DNA from 3 places in the Shimwellia blattae DSM 4481 genome. Region 3 is predicted to be linked to each of the others. Evidence: predicted binding sites of a transcription regulator. Region 3 holds the regulator's gene; each other region holds the start of a gene.
What was found. Region 3 encodes LexA, which represses DNA repair genes until DNA is damaged. Its sites were predicted from a motif close to TNCTGTATGTACATACAGNA; they were not measured.

Region 1 (6,094 bases), 1.4 Mb from region 3:
AAAGTGGACCGCGCTGCCCTGCTGGATGCGGAAGCCGCCTCCTACCATGCGCCGGGTACCTGTACCTTCTACGGTACGGCCAACACCAACCAGATGGTGATTGAATTTATGGGCATGCAGCTGCCGGGCTCCTCGTTTGTACACCCGGACGCCACACTGCGCCATGAGCTGACCGCCGCCGCCGCCCGCCAGGTAACCCGCTTTACCGGCAACGGTAACGAGTGGATGCCGATTGGTAAAATGGTCGACGAGAAAGTGGTGGTCAACGGGATCGTTGCCCTGCTGGCGACCGGTGGCTCTACCAACCATACTATGCACATGGTTGCCATGGCGCGCGCCGCCGGGATCATCATTAACTGGGATGATATCTCTGAAATTTCTGACATCGTGCCGCTGCTGGCGCGTATTTACCCTAACGGCCCGGCAGACATTAACCACTTCCAGGCAGCGGGCGGTATCCCGGTGCTGGTACGTGAGCTGCTCAAAGGCGGCCTGCTGTTTGAAGATGTGCACACCGTGGCAGGCTTTGGCCTGAAACACTACACCATGGAACCCTGGCTGGATAACGGCAAACTGGCATGGCGTGACGGTCCGACCGAATCCCTGGATAAAGACGTGATTGCCAGCCTGGAAAAACCGTTCTCCCACCACGGTGGCACCAAAGTGATGAGCGGCAACCTGGGCCGTGCGGTAATGAAAATCTCCGCCGTACCGGTTGAAAACCAGATTATTGAAGCACCGGCCGTGGTCTTTGAGAGCCAGCACGATGTGCTCCCGGCCTTCGAAGCGGGCGAATTAGACCGCGATTGCGTTGTTGTTGTCCGCCATCAGGGGCCAAAAGCGAACGGTATGCCAGAATTACATAAACTGATGCCGCCACTTGGTGTATTATTGGACCGCCGTTTCAAAGTTGCGCTGGTCACTGACGGGCGCCTGTCCGGTGCCTCTGGTAAAGTGCCGTCCGTTATTCATGTCACCCCGGAAGCCTACGACGGCGGCCCGCTGGCAAAAGTACAAAATGGCGACATGATCCGGGTTAACGGGCAGACCGGCGAGTTGACCTTACTGGTTGATGAGGCGGAGCTCGCAAAACGTGAAGCGTTCCATCCGGACTTCAGCGCTGAGCGCGTGGGAACGGGCCGGGAACTGTTCGGCGCACTGCGTGAAAATATGTCTGGCGCAGAGCAGGGCGCAACGTGCATTAAATTTTGAGTTATCAGCGCCCCCCTGGGGGCGCAACCACTGATTAAATTTACGGGAGAGAGTCTCTGATGAAAAACTGGAAAACAAGTGCGGAACAGATCCTGAAAACCGGTCCGGTCATTCCTGTTATTGTGATTAAAAAACTGGAACACGCGGTACCGATGGCGAAAGCACTGGTTGCCGGTGGCGTGCGCGTTCTGGAAGTGACCCTGCGCACGGAATGTGCCGTAGAGGCTATTCGCCTGATCGCCAAAGAAGTGCCGGACGCGATTGTCGGTGCCGGTACTGTCACCAACCCACAGCAGCTGGCTGAAGTGACCGCCGCAGGCGCGCAGTTTGCTATCAGCCCGGGGCTGACCGAAGCACTGCTGAAAGCCGCTAACGAAGGCCCGATCCCGCTGATCCCGGGTGTTGCCACCGTGTCTGAACTGATGCTGGGTATGGACTACGGTCTGAAAGAGTTCAAATTCTTCCCGGCGGAAGCAAACGGCGGCGTGAAAGCCCTGAAAGCCATTTCTGGCCCGTTCTCACAGCTGCGTATCTGCCCGACCGGCGGTATCTCTCCGGCTAACTACCGCGACTACCTGGCGCTGAAAAGCGTGCTGTGTGTTGGCGGCTCCTGGCTGGTGCCGGACGACGCGATGGAATCCGGTGATTTCGCGCGTATCACCACCCTGGCAAAAGAAGCCGTTGCCGGCGCGAAACTGTAAGTCTCGCCCCTGTCTGAAATCCCCCCGCAATGCGGGGGGATTTTTCTTTTAAGGCAGGATATCGACTGTTGCTGCGGCCTGTCTGGCCCGGACAATCGCCTCCTCGAGCGTCTCCCCACTTGCAAGCGCCACCCCTAAACGACGCGTACCGTTAATCTCCGGTTTGCCGAACAGGCGAATCTGCGTGTCTGCGCCCAGCGCCTCTGCCAGGCGGGCGAATTTAATATTGTCGCTGGTGAGCGTGGGCAGAATCACCGCCGACGCCCCCGGGCCGTACTGGCGGATAGCCCCGACCGGCAGGCCGGTAAAGGCGCGTACATGCAGGGCAAACTCTGACAGGTTCTGGGATATCATGGTCACCATCCCGGTGTCGTGCGGACGGGGGGAGACCTCACTGAAGATAACCTCATCGTCGCAGACAAACAGCTCCACCCCGAACACCCCGTAACCGCCCAGAGCCTCCACCACTTTCGCGGAGATATCCCGGGCCCGGGACAGGGCGAGGGGGCTCATCTGCTGGGGCTGCCAGGACTCGCGGTAATCCCCGTCTTCCTGGCGGTGGCCGATGGGGGCGCAGAAGTGGATCCCGTCTACCGCGCTGACGGTAAGCAGGGTGATTTCGAAATCAAAATTCACAACCCCTTCAACGATCACCCGCCCGGCACCGGCACGCCCGCCTTGCTGGGCGTACTGCCAGGCATCGCTCAGTTGCTCTGCGCGGCGAATAAACGTCTGCCCCTTGCCGGAAGAGCTCATTACCGGTTTTACGATACACGGCAGGCCAATCTCTGCCACCGCCTGGCGAAAGCTGGCTTCGTCACCGGCAAAACGGTAGCGGGAGGTGGGCAGGCCAAGGGTTTCAGCCGCCAGGCGGCGGATACCTTCACGGTTCATGGTCAGGCTTGTGGCCCTGGCGCAGGGCACAACCCGCTGGCCTTTTTGCTCCAGCTCCAGCAGGGTATCGGTGGCGATGGCTTCGATCTCCGGTACGATATAGTCCGGCATCTCCCGGGCGACCAGCGCCTTCAGCGCTTCGCCGTCCAGCATATTGATAACATGGCTGCGGTGGGCAACATGCATTGCCGGGGCATCCGGGTAGCGGTCTACGGCGATGACTTCCAGCCCGAGGCGCTGGCACTCAATGGCAACTTCTTTACCCAGCTCACCGGCACCCAGCAGCATCACGCGCGTGGCTGCCGGGCGTAGCGCGGTTCCCAACATAGACATAATTTCTGTTCCTGGCGTAATTGATGACCGGCGCAGTATATACGAAAACGATTGCGTATAGGGAGTGTTGTTGCCTTGAGCCAGAGCAGATAATTGATTATACTGTATAAAAACACAGTTAATGGAGTCAGTAATGGCCGTTGTCGTCAAGTATGTGGTTATCAGAGAGGGTGAAGAAAAAATGGCTTTCGCCAGTAAAAAGGAGGCTGACGCCTACGACAAAATGCTCGATCTTGCCGCCACCCTGGAGCAGTGGCTTGAACAGGGGCCGGTTGAGCTTGAAGCCCGGCAGCAGGAGGCACTGGCCATGTGGCTGGCAGAGCAGCGGGATACGTTAAGTGCGGTGCTGAAAACCGGCAACCTGCCCGGGGCGGCGGCCAGCACAGCACCCGCAGCGGAGCCCGCCCCGGCCCGCAAGCGCAAAGCCGCCGGAGCCCCGGCTTGAAGTTCTGCCATTTTGTACCAGAGTTTCAGTAACCAGGGTGGGGTAACCCCCCGGCAGGCACACGGATACGTGGTCGCGAGAGTGGAATATAAAACCGGCAAGGTGCACTATACCGCTTACACGGGCAGCCACGGGGCGGCCCGAATATCTGAACTCTGTGTAAATCAGTGAAGCCACATGCCACCAAAAGCAAAAAAAATTCCCCACGCCATGACGCTGCATGGTGAAACCCGCATTGATAACTACTACTGGCTGCGGGACGACACCCGGACTGATCCACAGATACTGAGCTATCTGGAGCAGGAAAATCAGTACGGCAGGCAGATCATGGCCAGCCAGAACGATCTGCGCGACACGCTGCTTGGTGAGATCCTGCAGCGTATTCCCCAGCGGGATGCCTCCGCCCCCTGGGAGAAAAACGGCTACCGCTACCGGCATATTTATGAATCCGGCGGCGAGTACCCGGTCTACCAGCGCCAGCCGGTTGCCACCTGTACCCCGGATGCGTGGGACATTCTGCTTGATGGCAACCAGCGCGCCGCCGGCAGCGAATTCTGGGACATGGGGGGGATGAGCGTCAGCACGGATAACCGGATCATGGCCGTGGCGGAGGACTACCTTTCACGCCGCCAGTACGGGCTGCGCTTTAAGGATCTGGAGAGCGGCAACTGGTATCCGGAAACCCTGGAAAATGTCTCTGCCAGTTTTGTCTGGGCCAATGATGGCGCCACCCTGTATTACATCCGCAAGCATCCGCAAACCCTGTTGCCCTACCAGGTCTGGCGCCACCGGGTAGGGTCGCCTGGCCGTGAGGATACGCTGATTTACGAAGAGCGCGACGAGCGCTATTACGTCAGCCTGAGTAAGTCCACATCGCGCAAATATGTGCTTATCTACCTCTCCAGTACCAGCACCAGCGAAATTCTGCTGCTGGATGCCGACGATCAGCAGGCTGAGCCGGTGAGCTTTCTGCCACGGCGTCACGATCATGAGTACAGTATCGACCACTACCAGCACTGGTTTTATATCCGCTCGAACCGGGAGGGCAAGAACTTCGCCCTGTACCGCTCCCGGGTGGCGGAGGAGAGCGCCTGGAAAACGCTGATTGCCCACCGCCAGGATGTCATGCTGGAGAGTTTTACCCTGTTCAGCCGCTGGCTGGTGCTGGAAGAGCGCGAACAGGGGCTGACCCAACTGCGCTTAATTCACCGCCAGACCCGCGCCGAATCGCGCATCGCTTTTGATGACCCGGCCTACGTGACCTGGGTCGCCACCAATCCGGAGCCCGACACCCCGTGGCTGCGTTACGGATACTCCTCCATGACCGCCGCAGACACCCTGTATGCCCTGAATATGGACACCGGGGAGCGGGTGGTACTCAAACAGCAGGAGGTGCCCGGCTACCAGGCCTGCGATTACCGCAGCGAGCGGTTGTGGGTCCGGGCGGAAGATGGCGCGCAGATCCCCGTCTCGGTGGTGTATCACCGCCGCCATTTTCGCAAAGGGGCCAACCCGCTGCTGGTCTATGGCTATGGCGCATACGGCAGCAGTATCGACGCCGATTTCAGCCCCAGCCGCCTGAGCCTGCTGGATCGCGGTTTTGTAGTGGCGATTGCCCATATCCGCGGCGGCGGCGAGCTGGGCCAGCAGTGGTATGAAGAGGGCAAGCTGGACCACAAAATGAACACCTTTACGGACTACCTGCAGGTGTGTGACGCCCTGCTGGCGCAGGGTTATGGCGACCCCGGGTATCTGTACGGGATGGGGGGCAGCGCTGGCGGGTTACTGATGGGGGCGGTGGTCAATATGCGCCCGACGCTGTTTCGCGGCATCGTGGCCCAGGTGCCCTTTGTGGATGTGCTGACCACCATGCTGGATGAGTCTATTCCGCTGACCACCGGGGAGTATGAAGAGTGGGGCAACCCCAATGAGCCCCGCTGGTATCACTACATCCGCCAGTACAGCCCCTATGATAACCTCACCCCTCAGGAGTACCCGCATATGCTGGTCACCACCGGGCTACACGACTCCCAGGTACAATACTGGGAGCCTGCCAAGTGGGTGGCGAAGCTGCGCGAGATAAAACAGGGGGATAATCTGCTGCTGCTGTGTACCGATATGGACACCGGCCACGGCGGAAAATCCGGGCGCTTCAAATCCTGGGAGGGGGTGGCCCTGGAGTATACCTTCCTGGTGGCCCTGACCCAGGGCACATTACCCGGACACGATGACTGAGCGGCCTCAGGGCTGCTTGTCCAGAAAGTGGCGCAGGGTGGTGCGTAACTCCGGGCTCATGGTCTTGAGGTTGTTCCACATCCAGCGCAGGTAACCGGGATCCTGCCCGGCAACGGTGGCAACCGCCTGCCCGCGGTATTTACCAAACGGCATCACCTCCAGCAGGGCCGGGCGGCCGGTGACATCCACCATCTGCTCCGGCTCCCAGCCGGAAACCTCGATGATCCGCAACATCAAGGCGGCGGTGATATAGCAGTCATACAGCGCCCGGTGC
Region 2 (6,094 bases), 1.3 Mb from region 3:
CTCTCCCGTGGCGGTAAAATCACCGGCACGCCCGCCAGCGGCGGTAAAGGTGACGGTGTTGCCGTCAATCAGATAGTGCCCGCCGTACTGGGTTGCGCCGGGAACATGTGTACGGCGCACGGCGTCGGTAATCAGCGCCAGTGTTTCGCTATCCTCAGGGGCGCGAAGCAGCAGGGTACGGGAGTATCCCCACGGATGGCAGAATTGCTGTAAGCCGTAACACAGGCGCGCCTGCACTGTTTCAAATGCATCTTCAGTACGGGTCGCGGGCAACGGAGCGTCAAAGACAGATTGCCAGGAGTCTGTCTCAGGTATCAGTACACGCCATGGAAGTTGATTTATGGTCAAGGTAGTGAATTATTCTTCAGATGATAAAGCGGCAATTATACAGGAAGTGGTCAGGCAGCACACGTACCGGCGCCATCTTTTGAGGGCGGGGGAGGTATCTAACACCAGATATGCAAAGGAATTTTGTAACCTGATTAAGGTCCGTTATTATCTTAAGCAAAGTGATGAAATGCTGATATCCTGAAATGAAGTAGCAAGGTGACCCGAGAGCAGAATGAAATATCAACAACTGGAAAATCTCGAAAGCGGCTGGAAATGGAAGTACCTCGTGAAAAAGCATCGCGAAGGGGAGCCGATAACCCGTCATCTGGATAAAGGCGAGGAGCAGGACGCCCTGAAGCAGTTGCTGGCGCTGGAAAATGAGCCGGTGAAAGTCACGGACTGGATTGTTCGCCATATGAATCCGGCGCTGAGCAACCGGATGAAGCAGACTATCCGCGCGCGGCGTAAGCGGCATTTTAATGCGGAGCACCAGCACACCCGTAAGAAATCTATCGATCTGGAGTATCTGGTGTGGCAACGCCTGGCGGGCTTGTCCCAGCGCCGGGGTAATACGCTGTCAGAAACAATAGTACAGCTGATAGAAGACGCGGAAAGAAAAGAGCAGTACGAAACGCAAATGTCGAGCCTGAAGCAGGATTTACAGGCGCTGCTGACCAAAGAGTAACTGGCGGTCAGCGCCTGTTGCCATAGTGACGCACTGGCTGAAAAAGCCATAAAAAAACCCCGCCGGAGCGGGGTTTTTTGTCATTGTAAACTTAAGCCTGCGGCTGAGTTACAACGTCTTTAACGCCTTTCACTTCGATCTCAACACGACGATCCGGTGCCAGGCAGTCGATCAGAGCAGCACGTTTCTTAACGTTGTCACAGGTGTTACCGGTAACCGGGTTAGATTCACCCTGGCCCTGAGCAGTGATTTTACCTGCCGGGATACCTTTAGATACCAGGTAGTCAACAACGGACTGAGCACGCTGCTGGGACAGACGCTGGTTGTAAGCGTCAGAACCGATGCGGTCGGTGTAGCCCAGAACAACTACTGCGCCGTCTTTCGGATCCAGGTTGCTCAGCTGGGTGTACAGCTGATCCAGTGCCTGCTGACCTTCCGGTTTCAGGGTAGATTTGTTGAAGTTGAACAGTACGTCAGACTTCAGGGTGAAGTGTTTGGTCTGTACCTGAGGAGCCGGGGCCGGAGCCGGAGCTACAACCGGTGCAGCTTCGTCCTGACCGAAACGGTAGGAAACGCCCACGCTCAGCATGCCGTTGTCCGGACGAGTACCAACGGTACCAGCGTCACCAATGTTGTTGATCCACTGGTATTCCAGACGAGTAGCGATGGACGGGGTCCATGCGTATTCAACACCACCTGCGAATACCGGAGAAACGCCGGTATCGTGGTTGCTACGACGATCGCCGCCAACTACGTTGTTTTTAGCGTCAGCGCGCCATACCATACCACCCAGACGGGTATAGATATCCAGATCGTCATAGATCGGGTAGCTGAGTTTAGCAGTCAGCTGAACGCCCTGAGATTTGAAAGCGCCGTTAACCTGGTCGCCTTTGTACGGCATACGGCCTAACCAGTCGTAACCACCTTCAAATGCCAGGTACGGGTTTACCTGATAACCACCGAACGCGCCTGCGCCCAGCTGGCTTTCATGAGTAGCACCGTTGTTGTTCTGGTAGCCATTACCGTAGAAACCGGTGTCATGATACTGAGACCAACCCAGTTTACCACCTGCGTACCAGGTATTATCTTTAGGAGCGGCCTGCGCTACAGTAGCGAAGCCAGCCAGAGCCACTGCAATTGCGATAGCTGTCTTTTTCATTTTTTGCGCCTCGTTATCATCCAAAATTCCCGCAGGCTTTAAAGCTATTTTAAAGCCGACGGTTAAATCCTTCACCAGACAGGCATTCATTTGTAACTGTGCTGATTGTTTCAGCTTATGATGAACACCCCAGGTACGGTAAAGTCTACAACGTCGCGAAAAACTTACAAGTGTGAAGTCAGTCAGGTATATGAATAAAAACGATCAGTTTTTACAAAACTCAACATTTTTGCTGTTTTTTTGACCCACAAAAATTCAGCAATATCACGGCTAAACCCTGTAGTTGTGGGGTTTTCTGCTGTGTAACAAGTAGTTGACGGTAGCGCAAAAAAAAAGTCGGGACAAATCTGAAAATTTACTTAATGATACAATCCAGAATGAATTTTTAGAGAATTTTGTGGTCCTGACTTCACAGAATGCCCTGGAGTGGGACGCATAATCAGGCCAATCGCGTTACCCTGTTCCGCTGCGTTCGTCAGCCTGCGATGATCATAGTCTGATAATTCACCAGGTAACCACCCCACCACCACACTGTAGTTACCGGTACGCAGTGCCTTTTCCATGGCGTCTACCATGGTAGAAGGCCCCATCTGGCTGACCTGCATCACCTTCGATAAAGGAAGGCCCACATCCTGCACCCAGTGGCGGCTCAGTTTTTGCTGCGGGGTAAGCCACAGCTGCCAGCGTGACTGCTGCCCCAGTTGTTGCAGCAGCGGCAGTAACAGTAACTGTGTTAACCCAGGCTGACCCTCATTATAGACAACTTCACTGACCAGCCCCTGGCATGCATTCCGGGCGCGATGTGTTTCCCCCGCAACAGGGTGGGCGGCAGGGCGGGTATTTCTGACAGTGTGCTGAGCAGGTGAGTGCATAGTCGGTTCATCCTTACGGTGTACTGTATGAATATACAGTAATCCGGTGCGGCGTAAAGATCAACCGGAATTTCTGAAACTGACTCGCAAATTCTCGCTGTACTTTGCCGGATCATAAAATTGTGATTGCCCGGGATGATCAAGTTGCTTAACGTGCATATAGCGGATCCGTTAATAGAGCAAACTGAACTTTATCTATTAATTAATAAGGATTTTTATATGAAAAAAGCATCGCTTGAGCGGATCCGGGCATCCCGAGAATACTTGTCAGAACTTGGGGAAATTAAGCACCGGGCGCTGTTTGGCGGGTACAGTCTGTTTGTGGACAACACCGTGTTCGCCATGGTGGCAGAAGGGGAGCTGTATCTGCGCGCCTGCGAGCAGGCCGCAACCTACGTGAGCCGCCGGGAACCCGGGATGCTTTCGATCCATAAACGGGGCCGGGCGGTGGCCTTACAATACTACCACGTTGATGATGAGCTCTGGGAAGACAAGCACCAGCTGTTAACCCTTTCCCGCGAGTCACTGCGCTGTGCGCAGGATGAAAAGCAAAGCCGCAAGGCAGCGCAGCGCCTGAAAGATCTGCCTAACTTATCGCTGAGAATTGAAATGCTGTTGCAGGACGTGGGGGTCGATGACGTTAACACCCTGATCCATCTGGGGGCCCGGGCATGCTGGATAAAATTGCGCAAAGTGCATCCGTTTATCGGCATTAATATTCTGTATGCCCTGGAGGGCGCCATTCGCGGGGTGCACCTGGCGGCGCTCCCGGCGGCGCGTCGCCGGGAGCTACAGGAGTGGTGGCTGGCCTTACAGCGCGACCGTTCAGGCAATCTGTCTATAGATTAGCCTGGCGCCGGAGCCGGGTTATCTCTGGCAGTAGCGCAATGATCAGCCCGATTTGCTGAATGACCAGCGGCTCTTTGGTGTCGCTGTCTGGCTGGCAGGCCCTGATCCGCTCTGATAACCCGCTGAATGCTTTGCTCACCCGTTCTTCATCAACCGGCCGCTGGTGCAGAGCATCATCCACATAGCAGACTGCGTCATCCAGCAGGCCGAGGATATCCGGGCGGGTGAGTTTTTCCCTGTGGGCCCCGAGGGCGGAAATATAACTGTTAAAGGTATGGTTCAGGCACAGCAACCGGAACGCATTATCCCTGTCTTCCTGGGTCATTCCCGGCTCTGACGACATATTCGACACCACCGAGGCAAAATCCGCATCGCTGTTGTGGGCGTCCCGCCGGGCTATGCGGTAGGCAAGCCGGTTATCCCGCCCCTGGTGGTACTGCTCCAGAATGGCATCCAGATAGCGGCAGTTGGCGTCCAGCGCCCGGCTCACCACGCGTGGCAGGTGGCGGAATTTCCAGTCCGGCCAGATAAAGCTGACCGCCGCCCAGGCGATGGCACAGCCCAGCAGGGTATCGATAACCCGCGGTAGCGCCACCTCAAACCCTTCACCCAGCAGGTTGAAACAGAGCAGCACCAGCAGGGTGATAAACAACGTAGCGTGGGCGTACTGCACATTACGGAAGGCAAAAAACAGGACCCCGGTAATCACAATCAGCAACAGCTGGCCCTCCACGGAGGGCACCAGCCACAGCACCGGCAGGCCAATGGCAACACCGGCCAGGGTGCCGACAATACGCAGCGCCAGGCGGTGGCGCGTGGCGTTGTAGTTTGGCTGGCAGACAAACAGGCTGGTGAGCAGGATCCAGTAACCGTGCTGCATCCCGGTTATCTGAATAAAGGCATACCCGATACTGAGCACCACCGACATTCTGACCGCATGGCGAAACAGGGCAGACTCAGGCGTAAAATTGCGGCTCAGCCGCAGCCAGATATCGCTCATCCCGTGCAGGCTGTCGTCCGCGAGGGTGTTTTCCGTGCTGCCCGCCGGTGCCGCCAGCGCCTGTTCCGATTCAACGGTCGCCAGCTGCGCATCAATGGCGCGCAGATTCTTCATAAGGAAGCGAATCGCGTTCATTTCACTGCCGCTCAGCCCGCAGTTGCCCAGCCGGGAGATGGCCGCATCAAGGTGCGTAAATGCCCGTTCAAACCAGGGATCATGCTGGTAAGGCCGGTTTTGCAAAATGGAGCGGGAAAGTTTCTGGCAGGCGAGGGCCTGGGTAGACATCAGGCGCTGAAAACGAAACATAATATCGCTGTGGCGCAGCTTCTCCCGCAGGGCCTGATACTGCACGTGGGAAGAGCTGGCCCGCTCCTGAATATCCTGCGCGAGGAAGTAATAATGCAGGGTGCGCCGGGTGCTGCGTTGCCCGCGGTCACCGCGCAGACGGGTCAGCAGGGAGCCTTTGGTCTGGTTGAGTATGGCAACCAGCTGGCCGTTAGCCAGCGCCAGTTCAAGCGTCGGTGCCTGGCTTTCGTTTTCAATATCCGGATCAAATAACCGGGATTTCAGCTCCAGATAGCTGGCCAGCTGATCATAGCAGCGGGCCAGGTTGTCCTGTAGCGGGCGGATGGGAAAGAGCAGGTGGCCCACCAGGGTGAGCAGGTTATACCAGACAGCGCCTGCCAGTAATAACAAGGGCTGCTGATACCAGTGCTGATAGAGCGAAATGCCCAGCATGGTGTAGATAGCAATCAGCAGGGCCCCGAACGCAATGGTGGCATAGCGCTGGCCAAGCCCACCCAGCAGAATAAACCCGCAGCTGGAGAGCATCAGACCGAGGGCAAATAACCACGGATAGGGGAATAACAGTTCAACCGATGTAGAGGCGACCAGAAAACAGCACAGGGTTATCAGCAAATTACGTAACCTGCCGGTGAGCCGGTCGTCAAGATCGGTCAGCGCGGCAGCCACCACCCCCAGGGTAAGCGGAATGGTTAACGTGACATTACCCAGATACCAGGGCAGCCCCGTAGTACCGCTAAGGGCAAGTAAAATTCGGACGTTATACAGCCAGGTACTCTTCCATGTATTCCGGTGTAACAGCGGGCTTAGCATGAACAGCAGTTCCTTTTACTATTGAAAACGACGGCGGGCGCTCGCTTCCCGCGCGGCCTGCGCTACTTCAACCGGTACCACCC
Region 3 (6,094 bases):
CAGCCACGGCTGAGCTCGCGCTCAATATACGGGTACATGGCGCGCACCACGGCAACCGGATCGGCACAGCTTTCGGTGGTGCCAAAAATATCCCGGTCTACCGCCGCCAGCATGCCCGGGTTCTGGTACGCCTCGCGCCCGACCATCACCCCGTCCATATGTTCAAGGTGCGCGCGGGCCTCCGCCAGGGATTTAATGCCGCCGTTGAGCGACATGGTCAGCCCGGGGAAATCGCGTTTTAACTGGTACACCCGCGGGTAGTCCAGCGGCGGGATCTCGCGGTTTTCTTTCGGGCTTAAGCCGGAAAGCCAGGCTTTACGGGCGTGGATAATAAACGTCTCGCAGCCGCCCTTTTGGGCCACGGTGCCCACAAAGTCACACAGAAACGCGTAGCTGTCCTGATCATCAATGCCGATACGGGTTTTCACCGTCACCGGAACCGTGACCACCTCACGCATGGCGGCCACACAATCCGCCACCAGGTCCGCTTCGCCCATCAGGCAGGCGCCAAAGCGGCCATTCTGAACCCGGTCCGACGGGCAGCCCACATTGAGGTTTATCTCATCATAGCCGCGCTCTTCGGCCAGCCGGGCGCACTGGGCCAGCGCCCGGGGATCGCTGCCGCCCAGTTGCAGCGCCAGCGGGTGCTCTTCCTCGTTATAGGCCAGATAGTCGCCCTTGCCGTGAATAATCGCCCCGGTGGTGACCATTTCGGTGTACAGCAGCGTATTGCGGGATAACAGACGCAGGAAATAACGGCAGTGGCGGTCAGTCCAGTCGAGCATGGGCGCAACGGAAAAGCGCAGTGGCGCAAAGGCAGTAGCTTGGTTTTCTGGCAGCATGGTCACGAGTTGATAATCGGTTTCGGAAAAAATAGCGCGCTACTATAGCACAGAAATTATCCGCGTCAGCGGCGCGGCTTTTTCAGCTGATCCGGTTTACCGTCGTGAGCGCCGAAGAACTGCGGCGGATGATCTATCCAGCGATCGTGACGGGTGGCCGCATAGCCGGGGTTTAACGGGAAATAGGTCCGGTTATCCGGGTGGGGTGGCTCCTCCACCACCAGGAAGCGCACATCTTCCGCAGTGTTATTGAGGAAGGTATGGCACAAGCCGGTTCCCGGCACAAAACCGACACTATCCCCCGGGGAGAGCTCATGCAAAGAGCCGTTCACCCAGACCTGAGGATACCCCTCCAGCACGTAGATATAGAGCTCGTCACTGCTCTGGGCATAGGGGTATGAGGTGCGACGGCCCGGCGGCAGGCGAATGTGGGACACCCCAAGGCGGCGCAACCCCACATGGCGGGCAACCGGCGTGCTGATGGCAAATTTTTCGTCACTTCCCGGGTATCCCGCGTTATCCGGTCCTTCCAGAACGTGCCAGTGCTTAATGTAATCTGGTCGCTTCATGCTGCCATCTCCCGTTATGTCCGAAAAATAAGTATGGCAAAAATCGCGTTTGTCGGCGTTTTCCACAGCCTGTGATAAAGTAACGCTTTACCGGCAAAAAATATGAGGGTGCTGATGGACGCGACCACATCTCAATACGTGCTGTCACAGGCTGAAAAGCTGTGCGGGCAACGCAACGTACGCCTGACGCCCCAGCGTCTGGAAGTCCTGCGGTTGATGACGCTCCAGAACGGTGCCATCAGCGCTTACGATCTGCTGGATCTGCTGCGGGTTTCTGAGCCCCAGGCCAAGCCGCCTACCGTTTACCGGGCGCTGGATTTCCTGCTGGAGCAGGGTTTTGTCCATAAGGTTGAGTCCACCAACAGCTATGTATTGTGCCATCTGTTTGATCAACCAACGCATACCTCAGCCATGTTTATATGCGACCGTTGCGGTGTAGTAAAGGAAGAGTGCGCCCAGGGGGTTGAAGATATTATGCAGAGCCTGGCGGCAAAATCCGGGTTTGCGCTGCACCATAACGTGATTGAGGCGCACGGCCTGTGCGCCGCCTGTGTGGAAGTGGAAACCTGCCGCCACCCTGAGCAGTGCTCCCATGACCACAGTATTACGGTAAAAAAACGCGGCCGCAGTTAACCGGCAAACCACCTGTCCTGGCGCCACAGCCTGCGCCACATCCAGCCCAGCGACAGGCCGCGTAACGCCAGAAACACCAGCAGCGCCAGCCATAAGCCGTGGTTCCCGAGCCCGGGAAGGGCCAGCAGGGCCAGGCCAAAACCGGCGGCGGCTATCGCCATACTGTTGCGCATCTCGCGCCCGCGCGTGGCCCCGACAAACATCCCGTCCAGCAGGTAGCACCAGACCCCCACCAGCGGCAGCGCAATTTGCCACCACAGATAGTGGCGGGCCAGCTCACGCAGTGGGGTAATCGAGGTCAGCGCGTCAATAATCGCCCCGCCGCACAGGGCGTATGCCAGCGCAAAGCCCAGCGCCACCAGGCCCGCCTGGCGGCAGGCCGCGTACCATACGGTCAGCAGCTGGCTGCGGTCCCGGGCACCAAACGCCTGGCCCGAGTGGGCCTCCACCGCATAGGCAAAGCCATCCAGCGCGTAGGCGGTAAAGGTCAGAAAGGTCATCAGCAGGGCGTTTACCGCCACAATATCGTTACCCTGGCGGGCACCCAGTACGGTAATAGAGGCAAAACAGAGCTGGATCAGCAGCGATCGCAGCATAATGTCGCGGTTCAGCGCCAGCAGACGCCCGAGATCGCCGCGCCAGGCCTGGCGCAGCATGGCCGCAGACACGCCGCGCAGCCTGAGCACTTTCCAGGCCATCAGCGCGCCGGTCGCAAGCGTGGCGTATTCAGCCACAACGGTTGCCAGTGCGGCCCCCTGCACGTTCATACCGGCCCCGACCACCAGCCAGAGATCCAGCACAATATTGAGGATATTCCCCACCACCAGCAGAATAACCGGTGCCCGGGCATACTGCACACCCAGCAGCCAGCCCAGCAGCACCATATTCGCCAGTGCGGCCGGGGCGCTGAGCCAGCGGATCTCAAGGAATCGCCGGGCCTGGTGCAGCACCGCATCGCTGCCGCCCACCAGATGCAGCGCCAGATCAATAAGCGGCGCCCGGAACAGTAAAATCGCCACCCCGGCGACCAGGGCAATCAGTAGCGGCTGGGCCAGTGCCCGGGCCAGCCCGAGAGGGTCCCGGGCCCCGTAGGCCTGGGCGGTCAGCCCGGTGGTACTCATGCGTAAAAACAGCAGCAGCATAAACAAAAAGCTGGTTACCGTGGCCCCCACCGCCACACCGCCCAGGTAATCCGGGCTGTCCAGGTGGCCGATAACGGCAGTATCCACCAGCCCCAGCAGCGGGACAGTAACATTGGAAAATATCATGGGCAGCGCCAGGCGCCACAAGGCCCGATCCGCTGTAGAGAAGAACGTCATGAGATACCCGAAAAAGAGGCAAAACAACACCGTAGCGCCCCGGGGGCGCTACGGTCAGTCAGAAAAGAAGGGGTGGAATTACAGCCATTCACCGTTGCGGATAACCCCAACGGCCAGCCCTTCAATGGTGAAGTTCTGCTCGCGCAGGTCAACCACTATCGGGCTGAATTCGCTGTTTTCAGGCAGCAGCTGCACGGTATTGCCCTGTTTTTTCAGGCGCTTTACCGTTACTTCGTCGTCAATGCGCGCCACAATCACCTGGCCGTTGCGCGCTTCCTGGGTTTTATGCACCGCCAGCAGATCGCCATCCATAATGCCGATGTCTTTCATCGACATGCCGCTAACGCGCAGCAGAAAATCCGCACTGGGTTTAAACAACTGAGGATCGACCTGATAATGGCCTTCAATATGCTGCTGGGCCAGGAGAGGCTCACCTGCGGCCACGCGGCCAACCAGCGGTAAGCCCTCTTCTTCCTCTTCCTGCAGCAGGCGGATGCCACGGGACGCGCCGGACACAATCTCAATGGCCCCTTTACGGGCCAGAGCTTTCAGGTGCTCTTCCGCCGCATTCGGGGAACGGAACCCCAGGCGCTGGGCGATTTCAGCACGGGTCGGTGGCATACCGGTCTGGCTGATATGATCCCGGATAAGATCAAACACCTCTTGCTGCCTGGTTGTTAATGCTTTCATTCCGCCCCCTGGGTGTATATACAGTTATGCTGTGAGTATATACAGTCTTCGGTGATTTTGGAACCATACGGCCCGTAAAAAAACCAGCCACTTACCGGTTTTGCGAGGCTTAACGGAAATACTGCCAGAGCAGCACAACCCAGATAAACAGCGCCAGTAACAGCGCAAACAGCACCGCCGCCGAGGCCATATCCTTCGCCCGGCCAGAGAGCTCATGGTGCTCCAGACCAATACGGTCAACCACCGCTTCAATGGCGCTGTTGAGGATCTCTACGATCATCACCAGCACCAGAGAGCCTATCAGCAGGATCCGGGCGACCGGGTCAACATCCAGCCAGCAGGCGACAATAATCCCCACAATAGACAGCATCCCCTCCTGGCGGAAGGCCGCTTCGTTGATCCATGCGGCTTTGATGCCTTTCCACGAGTAACCTGCTGCTTTAATGATCCGGGTTAACCCGGTTGCGGATGTATTTGCCATGAAAAATGCCTTATGAAAAAAAGCCCGTTGTCGGGGGGCCGATTATATACTGTGAAAGTTTCTCATTAATACAGCCCGTTGCACACCGGTTATCCCCGCACCGCCACCCGGTCCGGCCCGGGAAAAGGCCGGGCGCGGTTGTGTGGCAAAAAGGGTCGCGACAGGGCACAGAAATCCACACTGTTTTCTGATATTCTTGCAGCGCATTTGCATGATTAACCCAGAGGCTTTACATCGTTTATGTCAGGCTGGCCAAGTATTTACTATAAGTTACTGAATTTACCATTAAGTCTGATGGTAAAAAGCAAATCTATTCCGGCGGATCCGGCTCCTGAACTGGGCCTGGATACCTCACGCCCGATTATGTATGTGCTGCCTTATAATTCCAAGGCAGACCTGCTGACGCTGCGTGCCCAGTGTCTGGCCCATGATCTTCCGGATCCCCTTGAACCTCTTGAAATAGACGGCACCGAGCTGCCGCGCTATGTGTTCGTCCACGGTGGGCCGCGGGTGTTCACCTATTACGCGCCAAAAGAAGAGACCATTAAGCTGTTTCACCAGTATCTGGATCTCCACCGGGCGAACCCGGATCTGGATGTGCAGCTGGTGCCGGTCTCCGTGATGTTCGGCCGCGCACCGGGCCGGGAAAAAGGGGAAGTGAACCCGCCGCTGCGGATGCTTAACGGCATTCAGAAATTCTCTGCCGTCTTCTGGCTGGGCCGCGACAGCTTTGTGCGCTTCTCGCCGCCGGTCTCATTACGCTGGATGGCCACCGAACACGGCACTGACAAATCCATCGCCCAGAAGCTGGCGCGCGTCGCGCGGATGCATTTTGCCCGCCAGCGCCTGGCGGCGGTTGGCCCGCGCCTGCCGGTGCGCCAGGATCTGTTCAATAAGCTGCTGGCCTCCAAAGCGATTGCCAAAGCGGTAGAAGACGAAGCCCGCAGTAAGAAAATTTCCCATGAGAAGGCCCAGCAGAATGCCGTGGCGCTGATGGAGGAGATCGCGGCCAACTTCTCTTACGAAGCTATCCGCATGAGCGACCGGATCCTCGGTTTTACCTGGAACCGCCTCTACCAGGGGATCAACGTCCATAACGCCGAGCGCGTGCGTCAGCTGGCCCATGAAGGCCATGAACTGGTCTATGTGCCCTGCCACCGCAGCCATATGGACTATTTGCTGCTGTCTTACGTACTGTATCACCAGGGGCTGGTGCCGCCACATATCGCTGCCGGTATCAACCTGAACTTCTGGCCCGCCGGGCCGATTTTCCGCCGCCTGGGGGCGTTTTTTATCCGCCGCACCTTTAAGGGCAATAAGCTCTACTCCACGGTCTTTCGCGAATACCTCGGGGAGCTGTTTACCCGTGGCTACTCGGTGGAATATTTCGTTGAGGGCGGCCGCTCCCGTACCGGCCGGTTGCTGGATCCGAAAACCGGCACCCTGTCGATGACCATCCAGGCCATGCTGCGCGGCGGTAACCGCCCGATAACCCTGGTGCCGATTTATATCGGCTATGAGCATGTGATGGAGGTGGGCACCTACGCGAAAGAGCTGCGC

Region 1: EBL_RS11150 (YebG family protein) is a predicted target of LexA. The motif match lies at 3,241-3,260, and genes of this name have one in related genera.
Region 2: sulA (SOS-induced cell division inhibitor SulA) is a predicted target of LexA. The motif match lies at 3,068-3,087, and genes of this name have one in related genera.

The regions. Positions count from the first base shown of each region.
Region 1 is NC_017910.1:2,359,679-2,365,772, reverse strand. Features, by position in the region: gene edd (phosphogluconate dehydratase) at 1-1,212, shown strand, start outside; gene EBL_RS11160 (bifunctional 4-hydroxy-2-oxoglutarate aldolase/2-dehydro-3-deoxy-phosphogluconate aldolase) at 1,272-1,913, shown strand; gene purT (formate-dependent phosphoribosylglycinamide formyltransferase) at 1,962-3,140, opposite strand; gene EBL_RS11150 (YebG family protein) at 3,274-3,585, shown strand; gene EBL_RS11145 (prolyl oligopeptidase family serine peptidase) at 3,763-5,820, shown strand; gene exoX (exodeoxyribonuclease X) at 5,827-6,094, opposite strand, start outside.
Region 2 is NC_017910.1:2,530,554-2,536,647, reverse strand. Features, by position in the region: gene EBL_RS11980 (AAA family ATPase) at 1-348, opposite strand, end outside; gene matP (macrodomain Ter protein MatP) at 563-1,015, shown strand; gene ompA (porin OmpA) at 1,107-2,174, opposite strand; gene sulA (SOS-induced cell division inhibitor SulA) at 2,534-3,046, opposite strand; gene EBL_RS11955 (TfoX/Sxy family DNA transformation protein) at 3,266-3,895, shown strand; gene yccS (YccS family putative transporter) at 3,885-6,011, opposite strand; gene EBL_RS11945 (YccF domain-containing protein) at 6,030-6,094, opposite strand, start outside.
Region 3 is NC_017910.1:3,788,875-3,794,968, forward strand. Features, by position in the region: gene dusA (tRNA dihydrouridine(20/20a) synthase DusA) at 1-842, opposite strand, end outside; gene EBL_RS17755 (cupin domain-containing protein) at 908-1,411, opposite strand; gene zur (zinc uptake transcriptional repressor Zur) at 1,526-2,044, shown strand; gene dinF (MATE family efflux transporter DinF) at 2,041-3,363, opposite strand; gene lexA (transcriptional repressor LexA) at 3,442-4,053, opposite strand; gene EBL_RS17775 (diacylglycerol kinase) at 4,163-4,534, opposite strand; gene plsB (glycerol-3-phosphate 1-O-acyltransferase PlsB) at 4,775-6,094, shown strand, end outside.